2 linked regions of the Niabella yanshanensis genome follow. The protein of the gene in region 1 interacts with the protein of each later gene in a pairwise test. Links are inferred from orthologs where the notes say so. Each region holds a gene or a part of one and is shown on either strand. Other genes may lie near its edges.

The links. The genes of interacting proteins can lie anywhere in the genome.
Region 2: the proteins of topA (region 1) and U0035_RS05710 interact in binary tests that used the Escherichia coli proteins (3 or more experiments, as listed by UniProt). The link is inferred for Niabella yanshanensis from one-to-one orthologs.

Annotation. Positions count from the first base shown.
Region 1 is NZ_CP139960.1:1,108,281-1,113,948, forward strand. The notes cover bases 1,060-4,178. They hold topA (type I DNA topoisomerase), read left to right. Parts: upstream 1,060-1,382; coding sequence 1,383-3,974; downstream 3,975-4,178. Other genes in these bases: U0035_RS04135 (alpha/beta hydrolase), read left to right, coding at 1,060-1,187; U0035_RS04145 (DinB family protein), read left to right, coding at 4,084-4,178. Outside these bases: U0035_RS04130 (Rossmann-like and DUF2520 domain-containing protein), read right to left, coding at 1-185; more of U0035_RS04135, read left to right, coding at 348-1,059; more of U0035_RS04145, read left to right, coding at 4,179-4,683; U0035_RS04150 (fasciclin domain-containing protein), read right to left, coding at 4,752-5,668. UniProt on the Escherichia coli protein: Releases the supercoiling and torsional tension of DNA, which is introduced during the DNA replication and transcription, by transiently cleaving and rejoining one strand of the DNA duplex.
Region 2 is NZ_CP139960.1:1,452,566-1,458,110, reverse strand. Bases 1,147-4,142 are described here. They hold U0035_RS05710 (IMPACT family protein), read left to right. Parts: upstream 1,147-2,336; coding sequence 2,337-2,948; downstream 2,949-4,142. Other genes in these bases: clpB (ATP-dependent chaperone ClpB), read left to right, coding at 3,153-4,142; ribD (bifunctional diaminohydroxyphosphoribosylaminopyrimidine deaminase/5-amino-6-(5-phosphoribosylamino)uracil reductase RibD), read left to right, coding at 1,250-2,359; prmC (peptide chain release factor N(5)-glutamine methyltransferase), read right to left, coding at 1,147-1,182. Outside these bases: U0035_RS05725 (hypothetical protein), read left to right, coding at 1-323; more of prmC, read right to left, coding at 337-1,146; more of clpB, read left to right, coding at 4,143-5,545.

The sequences.
Region 1 (5,668 bases):
TATACATCTGCATCTTTATTAATAAGGCTCGAATAGTTGGCCGATTCCGTGTTCCACTCATAGGCTAACTCTGAAGCAGCGCTGGCATTCCGGCTCAATATCTGTACAATATGATGGCCGGCTGCAACGAATTTTCTTCCCAATACGGCAGCTACATTACCCGACCCGATAATTATGATATTCATTATATAAAGATACCAATTAGAAAAGCAAACCCTGTGATTTACAACAACTCTTATACTAATAATCATGACCGGAAGAACAACAACAGGCTTTTATTTGACCCGTATCAATTTTAAATCGTCAATTCACCAGCGAGATACTCTAACTATTAACTTCGTAGCGGCATGAATGTACAAGGAATTATCATTAAGATCTTCCGCGCAAGATTACAGTTATTGGCTGCTGTTTCTAAGAAAAGAGCAGGTAACGAGGCTTTTCGCATTTTTTGTACGCCTTATTTCCGGATGGCTTATAAAGGAAACCAGTTCGAAAATGCCGAACGATTGTCTTTCAAATCCGGTACTATTAATACAGTAGGTTATCGCTGGAATAAAGGCGGAGATAAAAAACTGCTTATTGTACATGGTTTCCGATCTGCCGCAGCTAATTTCCTTCATTTTGTAGACCCGTTGATTGAAAAGGGGTATGAAATTGTAGCTTTTGACGCTCCTGCGCATGGATTAAGTGAGGGTAAAAGCCTTAATGCTATAGAGTATAAAGACTTTATTGCCTCATTACACCAGCAATTTGGTCCTTTCGATGCCTTTCTTTGTCATTCATTCGGCGGACTGGCAGTAAGTATGAACCTGGCGGAACTGCCGGAAAACTCCAATATTAAAACCGTACTCATCGCCCCCGCTGCTAACTCCAGGCAGTTAATTGAATTCTTTTTTAAAGAAATGCATATTAAGGATAAATTGGTAAAGGAACACTTTTATGCAAATATTCAGCGGCTTAGTGGTAAAAACATTGAATGGTTTTCAATCGCCAGGTGCGCCGGTAGCATTCAAGGACCTGTTCTTTGGATTCACGATAAAGATGATGCTGTTACTCCTGTTCAGGACGCTTTTGACATTCAGCAAACCCAACCAACGAACTTCCATTTCCTCTTCACTTCTAACCTTGGTCATCGCCGCATTTACCGGGACAAAGAGGTGGTTGTAGCCCTTATTAATTTTCTGTAAAAAAAGGGCGAAAACCTGCATATATTTATAAATAAGTGTGCATTTATAAAAAATGTACTAATCTTGTTCCCAAAAATCCGGCTGAAATACGTTTATTTTACCCGGATGCAGCACTTGCCGGTTCAAGGCTGAGGGGGAAAATGATCGACATGGGATCGGCTGTGTCCAAAAACTATAATTAAGAGAATTTAATAAATGGCTAAGAATTTACTGATAGTGGAGAGCCCTGCAAAGGCCAAAACAATTGAAAAGTTCCTGGGTAAAGATTTTCAGGTAAAAAGTTGCTTTGGGCATATACGCGATCTGGAGAAAGCAGGTATGGGGATAGATATAGAACACCAATTTAAGCCCCGTTACGTAGTTAGCGATGGTAAAGAAAAAGTAGTAAGGGAGTTGAAATCGCTGGCAGGTAAAAGTGAAGAAGTGTGGTTAGCAACGGATGAGGACCGTGAAGGAGAAGCCATTAGCTGGCACTTATGCGAAGTATTGGGCCTTAATCCTGATACCACCAAAAGGATTGTTTTTCACGAGATCACTAAACCAGCCATCAGGGCTGCGGTTGAAACACCGCGTAAGCTGGATATGAACCTGGTAAACGCGCAGCAGGCCCGCCGGGTACTGGACCGCATCGTGGGGTTCGAACTCAGTCCGGTATTGTGGCGTAAAATAAGCGTAAAAAATAATTTAAGTGCGGGACGTGTACAAAGTGTTGCGGTTAGGTTGATTGCCGAAAGGGAAAGAGAGATCAACTCTTTTGAAACGCAGAGCAGCTTTAAACTGGAAGCTGTTTTCACGGCTACAGACGCCACAGGTAAACAAATTAATTTCAAGGCTGAAGGGAAACGGTATGCTGATAATCAGAGTGCCGAACAGTTTTTACAGTCCTGTATTGGCGCCGGTTATACAGTGAGCGATATACAGGTAAAACCCGGCAAACGCACACCTGCAGCACCTTTTACTACATCTACCCTTCAGCAGGAGGCCAGCCGGAAGCTTGGCTACAGTGTTAGTAAAACGATGCTGGTGGCCCAACAGTTATATGAGAACGGACATATCACTTACATGCGTACTGATAGTGTTAATTTAAGTGACACGGCATTAGGCGATATCACGAATACGGTGAAAGGAATGTATGGTGAAAATTATCACCAGTTTCGTCGCTATAAAAACAAGAACCAGAGTGCACAGGAAGCGCACGAAGCCATTCGCCCTACCTATATGAACAATACAACCGTTGAAAACCCCGAGTGGAAACGGCTGTACGAGCTCATATGGAAAAGAACCATGGCCAGCCAGATGGCTGATGCCCAGCTGGAGAAAACGACCGCATCTATCGATATTTCTACCAATAAGGAGCAATTGACTGCTTCAGGCGAAGTGATCAAATTTGAAGGGTTCCTGAAAGTTTACAGGGAGGACAGAGATGAGGAAGACATCAATGAAGATGAATCTGCGGAAGGCATGTTACCGCCTTTGCAGGTAAAACAAAACCTGCCATTGGTACAAATGACGGCCACAGAAAGATTCACACGTCCTTCTCCGAGATATACAGAAGCTTCGCTGGTAAAAAAACTGGAGGAGCTGGGTATTGGAAGACCTTCTACCTATGCGCCGACTATTTCTACTATTATCAAAAGAGAATATGTAGAAAAAAGAGATAAAGAAGGGACAGCGCGTAATTACCAGTTGCTCACGCTAAAAAATGAGCAGATAGCAAAAGCAACGCTGACCGAGAATACCGGTGCAGAAAAGGCCAAGCTGTTCCCCACTGACCTTGGGTTGGTGGTGACGGACTTTTTAAAGCAATACTTCGATGATATCATGGATTATGGGTTTACCGCCCGCATTGAGAATGAATTTGATGATGTAGCAGAAGGAAAACTACAGTGGAACAAAATGATCGATGATTTCTATAGTCCTTTCAAGGAGGACGTAGATAAAACCATCGAAACTGCAGAACGTATCAAAGGGGAAAGAGAACTTGGTGCTGATCCGCAAAGCGGCAAGCCTGTTATTGCCCGTATGGGACGATTTGGCCCTATGGTACAGATAGGAAGTGCAGAGGAAGAAGAAACACCCCGCTTCGCGTCATTGCAGAAAGGACAGAGCATTGAAACCATTACGCTGGATGAAGCGTTAGACCTCTTTAAGTTACCTGCTGTACTGGGTGAATATGAAGGAAAAGAAGTTTCGGTAAATATTGGCAGGTTTGGGCCTTATGTTAAACTCGGAGAAGATTTCATCTCTATTCCTAAAGGAGAAGATCCGTTTAGTGTAAACCTAGACAGGGCTATTAGCCTCATCAAAGAAAAACAACAGGCAGATGCGCCTATTGCAGAATTTGAAGGAAAGCCGGTAACAAAAGGAAAAGGGCGTTTTGGGCCATTTATTAAATGGAACGACATGTTTATTAATGTGCCCCGCCGTTACAATTTTGATCATCTTTCTGCACAGGACATTAAAGAGCTGATCGAAACCAAGGTAGAAAAGGAAGCCAACCGTTTTATACAACAATGGCCCGAAGAAAAAATTGCGTTGGAGAACGGCCGATGGGGACCTTTTATCCGCTTTGGTAAGAAAATGATCAAGCTGGGTAGAAAGGAAGATGGAGAAAAGTATACTGCAGAAGAGCTTACCGGTGTGCCGTTAGAAGACGTTAAAAAAATGATTCTCGCAGACGACCCCAAAGCTTTTGATAAACCGGTAAAACCTGCCCGTCCGGCAGGCGGGGCTGCTGCCAAGAAGAAGACAGCCGCTAAGAAAAAGGCTGCTCCTAAAAAGAAATAAGGAATTACAGTAAATCAATCGTAATCCTGTCAATTGCGCCGCGTTGTTATGTATCTTTACAAGGTATAACAACGCGTTTTGTATTATTCCCAACATTAAACCATCACAAATGAAACAGTTATTTTTCATCGCTGCACTCGTAACGCTTTTCAGTTTTACCATTGCAGACCCTATATCCGATAAAGACCGAAAGGATTTGCTTTCATACCGAAAATCGGCAGCAACTTCTTTACTTTCTGCCGTTAAAGATCTTAGCGAAGCTCAACGCAACTGGAAAGCCAACGATTCGAGCTGGAGCATTGCCAATTGTATCGAACATATTACACTTACCGAAAAATCAATCTTCGACTGGGCTATGGCTACGTTAAAAGAGCCAGCTGATGCATCAAAAAGCGCTGAAATAAAAAATACGGACGAGCAGATTAAAGCGATGATTGAAAGCCGTGATCACAAAGCTAAAGCTCCCGAGCCTCTGAAGCCAATCGGCAAACTGGGCAACACGGAAAAGGCCTTAAAAACATTTGAAAAGCAAAGTTCAGGTCTAAGCGAATACATACAAAATACCAGTGATGATCTACGCCATCATTACGCGCAAACCCCGGTTGGCACTGTAGACGCGTATCAGCTGCTGTTGTTTTTAACGGCGCATACCAAAAGACACACGGCCCAGATCCTGGCTATAAAAGCTGATCCGGCTTTTCCGAAATAATTAAATCAGTTACGCAAAAAGAGATGCCATCCGGGATTTCCGGATGGCATCTCCTATATAGAACCTTGCTATAATTGCTGAGCTAACAATACCTGGTCGATGCGCTGAATGACACCATTGATATGATTAATATCGTTTGTAGCGCCTGGCAACGGACTCAGAACAACCTTGGAAGCAGTGGCATTGCCTACGCCTTTTACAGTAGCTTCAGTAACCCCCGCCGGACCTAAAACTCCTTTAAATATAAGACCAGGATGCGTTTCAAGCGCTGCATTGACCAATGTTGGCTGACTGGCGCCTGCAACAGGAAAGTTAAACGTAAAATTTCGGTACCCGATTGTAGGAGTCTCGGCAGTGGTAGCAGTTTTAGGCTTTCCAGGCTTTCCTACAATATGATAGGCCACCACTCCCTGTAATAACTGTGGCGTAATTTCTGCTGCCAATAGCGCTCCGTATGTTTCGATTGAGGCAGGATTCGAAATTATTGTAACGCCATAGGTAGTAACCAGCCCCTGTGCAAATAGTGATGCAATAGCTGGCTGTGTGCCTTGATCAATAAGCGCCTGTGCGATTAATTTAACAAGTATTTCTTCGAAAGCCGCATTCGTAGGAGCCAGAACCGTAAAATTAGCATTAGGTATAGCCAGAATACTTTGAAATTGTCTGGCAGGCTCAACACCCATATCAGCCCTTAAAATCGCAGCCCTGAAATAAGTATAACTACCTCCGCTATTCATTGCTATCGTTTGCCAAAGCACCTGCGTTGGTGGTAATAGTGCTGCATACATTTTATGCATAATACCATTTGCGGTAGCGATATCTGGAGTAACTACGGGTATATTATTTACAAATGCCGCTGTTCCCTGTTTACCCATAAAAATGGGCATCCTGTAACCCGGGGGCAGGTCGGCGGAAGGCGGCGCCAGAACGAGAGCACTTTGGAGGTACATATTAAAAGCCGGTGTTAACGGTGCAATTCTACTGG
Region 2 (5,545 bases), 340 kb from region 1 along the record:
ATGTAGCTACACTCAAAAATGTTTTAAAAAATATGCGTTTCCTGGGAGAAGTAAAATCATCACACCCTGATGTGTTGGTTTATAAATTTAAAGATATCAAGAGTCCCCGGGGCGTTTATGCAGTATGGGCCAAAACAAGTAAAGACTATAAAGTAGAAAATTTTCCTGTCCGTCTTTCAGCTAAGGCATCAACCGCCCACGTTATTTCACTGTTAGCTGGTAGCACATCGGGTGAGCAGCAGTTGCTGACCATTCATAATGGCGAGATATTTGCTGAGGTGTCAGAACGTCCCGTATTTATAACCGTAGATCAAATTGATTAGTTCAGTAAATTCATTATTTCCGGGCCTTAACAAAGCGGTCTTTGCCCTGCATGTCCTTTTTTAAAACAGGATTAAAACCCTGGTTTTCGAACAACAACTGCGTTTCCTTACCCAGTCCTTCAAATATCTCAACGTAAATCGTTCCGTTATCTTTCAATAATGTTTTACCTGCTTCTGCAATGGCTGCATAAAAAATAAGCGGGTTACTGTCTTCTACAAAAAGTGCCAGGTGAGGCTCGTGGGCTAAAACATTGTCGTGCATCAGGCTTTTTTCCTGTTGCGGAATATAGGGGGGGTTGCTTACTATAATATCTGTTGCTGAGAAGGAGGACCAGTTGTTTTTATTTAAAAAATCGCTTTGTATAAAATTGATTTCGGTTTTATGTTTACGGGCATTTTTCTGAGCCACCAGCAGGGCTTCGTTGCTGATATCGCAGGAGCTTACCCGGGATTGTGGTATTTTTCTTTTTAATATAACAGGAATACAGCCGCTTCCCGTGCCAATGTCTAAAATGGACAGGTCATGTTTTTCTTTATGATCCTTTATAATCCAATCCACCAGTTCCTCTGTTTCGGGGCGGGGAATTAATACTGATTGATTGACGTAAAATGGAATGTCATAGAACCAGGCTTCATTTAAGATATATTGTATCGGTTCTGATTGCTGTAGTCGCTTTTCAATCGCATCCCACATTTTCATAAAGCATCCGTCGGGAGCAAATGTTGCCGTACTATTATTCCGGAGATTAATTCCCGTCAGGTTTTCAATGGCCAGGTTAAACAGGTTGCCGGCTTCGTCCGCCGGGTAAATACCTTTTAATTTTTCAATAAAAACTGCTTTTAATTTTTGTAGCGACATATTACAAACTTATAAAATTTACTGAAGGCCACTGCATTTATGGTAAACTGCCGGCAAATAGAAGAAGATGGATGTTAATTCATTTACATTTGCAAAAATGTACGAACAGGCACATGAGGTTTATATGCGGCGTTGTCTGCAACTGGCAAGATTAGCCGCGGGGCATGTGGCGCCTAACCCGATGGTAGGTGCAGTGCTGGTGCATAAAGGACAAGTGATAGCTGAGGGATATCATCAGCAGTACGGCGGCCCGCATGCTGAAGTACATTGTATACAGGACGCCTTGCAAAATCATCCGGATAAAATTCCTTTATCTACTTTATATGTTTCGCTCGAGCCCTGCGCCCATTTCGGTAAAACGCCGCCCTGCGCCGATCTGATCATCCGGCATCAAATACCTAAAGTAGTTATTGGCTGCAGAGATAGTTTTGAAAAGGTAGACGGAAAGGGGATCGCGAAACTCAAAGCTGCAGGTATCGAAGTAATAGTGGGCGTTTTGGAAAAAGAGGCCATCGCCTTAAATAAAGCCTTTTTTACATTTCACCAGTTAACTCGTCCTTATATTACCTTGAAATGGGCCCAAACAGCAAACGGGTATATTTCTGAAGAAGGTAAAACCAGGCTGATGATCAGTAATGATTATACCAATCGCCTGGTGCACAGCTGGCGAACTGAGCACGCTGCTATTATGGTAGGAGCCAATACTGCCATAGCGGATGATCCGCTGCTGGACAACCGCAACTGGATGGGACCTGCTCCGAAGAAAATAGTATTTGATCCCAATCTAAAGGTGCCGGTAAGTCTTCGTCTTTTTAATACAACAGCGGTTGTGATCATTTTGAATACTATTAAGGATGCGGTTGCGGGAAATATTATCTATTTAAAAATGGATAAAAATAGCATGATACCGGATGGTCTGCGCCAGTTACACCAATTAAACATACAAAGTGTATTAGTTGAAGGAGGCGCTTTCCTGCACCAGTCTTTTATAAAAGCCGGTATGTGGGATGAAGCCCGTGTAATTACTAATAAGGAACTGCTGGTAAGTAAAGGTGTGACTGCACCCATGCTTTCAGAACAGGTAAAGCTAAAAGCAACAGTATTGCAAAACGACGAAATTATATATTTTAAAAACCAAAATAACTCATTTGTTCATGCAGGTACCGCATTACTTTAATACAATCAATACAACAGGTGCTGCTGAATTTAAAGACAAGGGAAGTCGTTTTATTGCGGTAGCTTACCCGGTTAAAACCATCGCCGACTGCAAACAAAAGCTACTGGATATTAAAAAGGAATACCCCAAAGCAAGCCATTATTGCTTTGCCTATCGTTTGGGGCTCGATAATAATCAATACAGGGTAAGCGATGACGGAGAACCTTCAGGTTCTGCAGGAAGACCTATCCTGGGCCAGATTGATAGTCGCGGCGTTACTGATATACTTATTGTAGTAGTTCGATATTTTGGCGGAACCTTATTGGGTGTGCCCGGCCTGATTAATGCGTATAAATCCGCGGCAGCTATGGCGTTGCAGGTTACACCATTGATCAGGAAGCCGGTATTGGTTTCTTACCACCTGCAGTTCGACTATACCCAAATGAATGATATTATGACCACCGTCAAACAATTTGAATGTGAAGTAATAAAGCAGGAACTGCAGCTATTTTGTGTGATGGATATTGCAATTCCTCAATACCGCCTGGCAGAAACATTAATGAAGCTGGGAGATATTCGCGATATTGCCATTCAACCTATACAGAAGTAGCGCTACATTCTGCTAAAATAGCATACCAATTACTGTTTTCCTGCACTTTAGTCATATTTAATGAGCTGAATATGACATCATTACATTAAATACCGGCTTGGATTTTGATTTGATAATCAGGGTATGTCCTGTTTATACTAAACTTCAGCGTGATTGTTGCTGTCGTATACCAGGGCATGAACTTTTAACTAAGAAACTTTAATTATGAATCTGGGAAATTTTACAATAAAAGCAGCGGAGGCTTTTCAACAAGCTCAGCAACTGGCATTTAATGCTCAGAACCCCAATATAGAGACAGAGCATATTTTAAAAGCTTTATTGGAGCAGGAAGACTCTCCGGTAGATTATCTTTTAAAGAAGAATAATGTGACCATCAATCTGGTAGATAACAAACTCAATGAGTTGATATCCAAATTGCCAAAGTCATCAGGAGAGCCGGCGCAGCAGATCAGCCGCGATGCCAATAACGTAGTATTGAGGGCGGGAGCTGCCTTAAAGCAGTTCAATGACGAGTTCATTACTCCCGAGCATTTATTGTTGGCCATTGTGGAGGGTAATGATGCTACCGGCAAATTATTGAAAGATGCAGGTCTTACTGCAAAGGGATTGGTTACTGCTATTAAAGAATTAAGGCAGGGGTCAACCGTATCTTCTCAAACACAGTCACAGGAGTTTAATGCGTTGAATAAGTACGCCAAGAATTTAAATGAATTAGCGCGGCAAGGCAAGTTGGATCCGGTAATTGGAAGGGATGAGGAGATTCGTCGCACCCTTCATATTTTGAGCAGAAGAACCAAGAATAATCCGATTTTGGTGGGAGAGCCCGGTGTGGGTAAGACAGCGATTGCCGAAGGTATAGCTCATCGTATCGTGAACGGAGATGTGCCCGAAAATTTGAAGTCGAAGATCATTTATGCGCTGGATATGGGCTTATTGATAGCCGGCGCTAAATATAAAGGAGAATTTGAAGAGCGTTTAAAAGGCGTGGTGAAGGAAGTGAGCGGAAGTGACGGTGAGATTATATTGTTTATAGACGAGATTCATACGCTGGTAGGTGCCGGTGGTGGCGATGGGGCTATGGATGCGGCTAACATACTAAAGCCGGCCCTGGCCCGCGGCGAATTGCGTGCGGTAGGTGCTACCACTCTGAACGAGTACCAGAAATTCTTTGAAAAAGATAAAGCGCTGGAACGCCGGTTCCAAAAGGTAATGGTAGATGAGCCTTCGGTAGAAGATGCTATCTCTATTTTAAGAGGCTTAAAAGATAAATATGAGACCCACCACCATGTGCGTATCAAAGACGATGCTATCATAGCTGCGGTAGAATTGTCCAGCAGGTATATTACCGATCGGTTTTTACCCGATAAAGCCATTGACCTGATTGATGAGAGTGCAGCTAAACTTCGGCTTGAAATGAATTCGATGCCTGAAGAGCTGGACCGGCTGGACCGGCAGATCCGCCAGTTGGAAATTGAGCGTGAAGCTATTAAAAGAGAGAATGATGAAGAGAAGCTGAAACAATTAAATACTGAGATAGCCAATCTTTCTGTAGAGCGGGATACGCTAAAAGCCAAGTGGTCGGAAGAAAAGGAATTGGTTGAGCAGATCCAGAATGCCAAAGCAGGCATTGAGAGCTTAAAAGTAGAGGCAGAGCAGGCGGAACGTAACGGCGATTACGGCAAAGTAGCTGAAATACGATATGGTAAGATAAAAGAGGAGGAGGAGCGTATTGCAAAACTCACAAAGGAGTTACAGGAAGATAGCGAAAAGCGATTATTGAAAGAAGAGGTAGATGCAGAGGATATTGCGGAAAGTGTAGCCAAATCAACCGGTATACCTGTGAGTAAGATGATGCAGAGCGATAAAGAAAAGCTGCTGCACCTGGAAGCGCACCTGCATGAGAGAGTAGTAGGACAGGAGGAAGCCATTACGGCTGTGGCGGATGCTATCCGGCGTAGCAGGGCAGGACTAAGTGATCCTAAAAAACCGATCGGTTCGTTTATTTTCCTGGGTACAACAGGTGTAGGTAAGACGGAACTGGCAAAGGCGCTGGCTGAGTACCTGTTTGATGATGAGGGCATGATGACCCGTATTGATATGAGCGAATACCAGGAAAAGCATACAGTAAGCAGACTGGTAGGCGCACCTCCCGGCTACGTAGGGTATGATGAAGGTGGACAACTTACTGAAGCCGTGCGTCGCAAACCTTACAGTGTTGTGCTTTTAGATGAGATTGAAAAAGCACATCCGGATGTATGGAACGTTTTGTTGCAGGTATTGGATGATGGCAGGCTAACAGACAATAAGGGTCGCGTAGTGAACTTTAAGAATACAATTATTATAATGACCAGCAATATAGGCAGTCATCTGATACAGGAAGCTTTTGAAGGTGTTTCAGAGAAAAATCTTGAGGAAGTTACCGAAAAAGCAAAGGTGCAGGTAATGAGTTTGCTGAGGGAAACCGTAAGACCTGAATTTCTAAACCGGGTAGATGAGATCATTATGTTTCAGCCTTTACTTAAAAAAGACATTATAGGTATTATCAAGATACAGTTAGAGGGTTTAAAAAGACAGGTGTTGCAAAACAGCGGCTTACA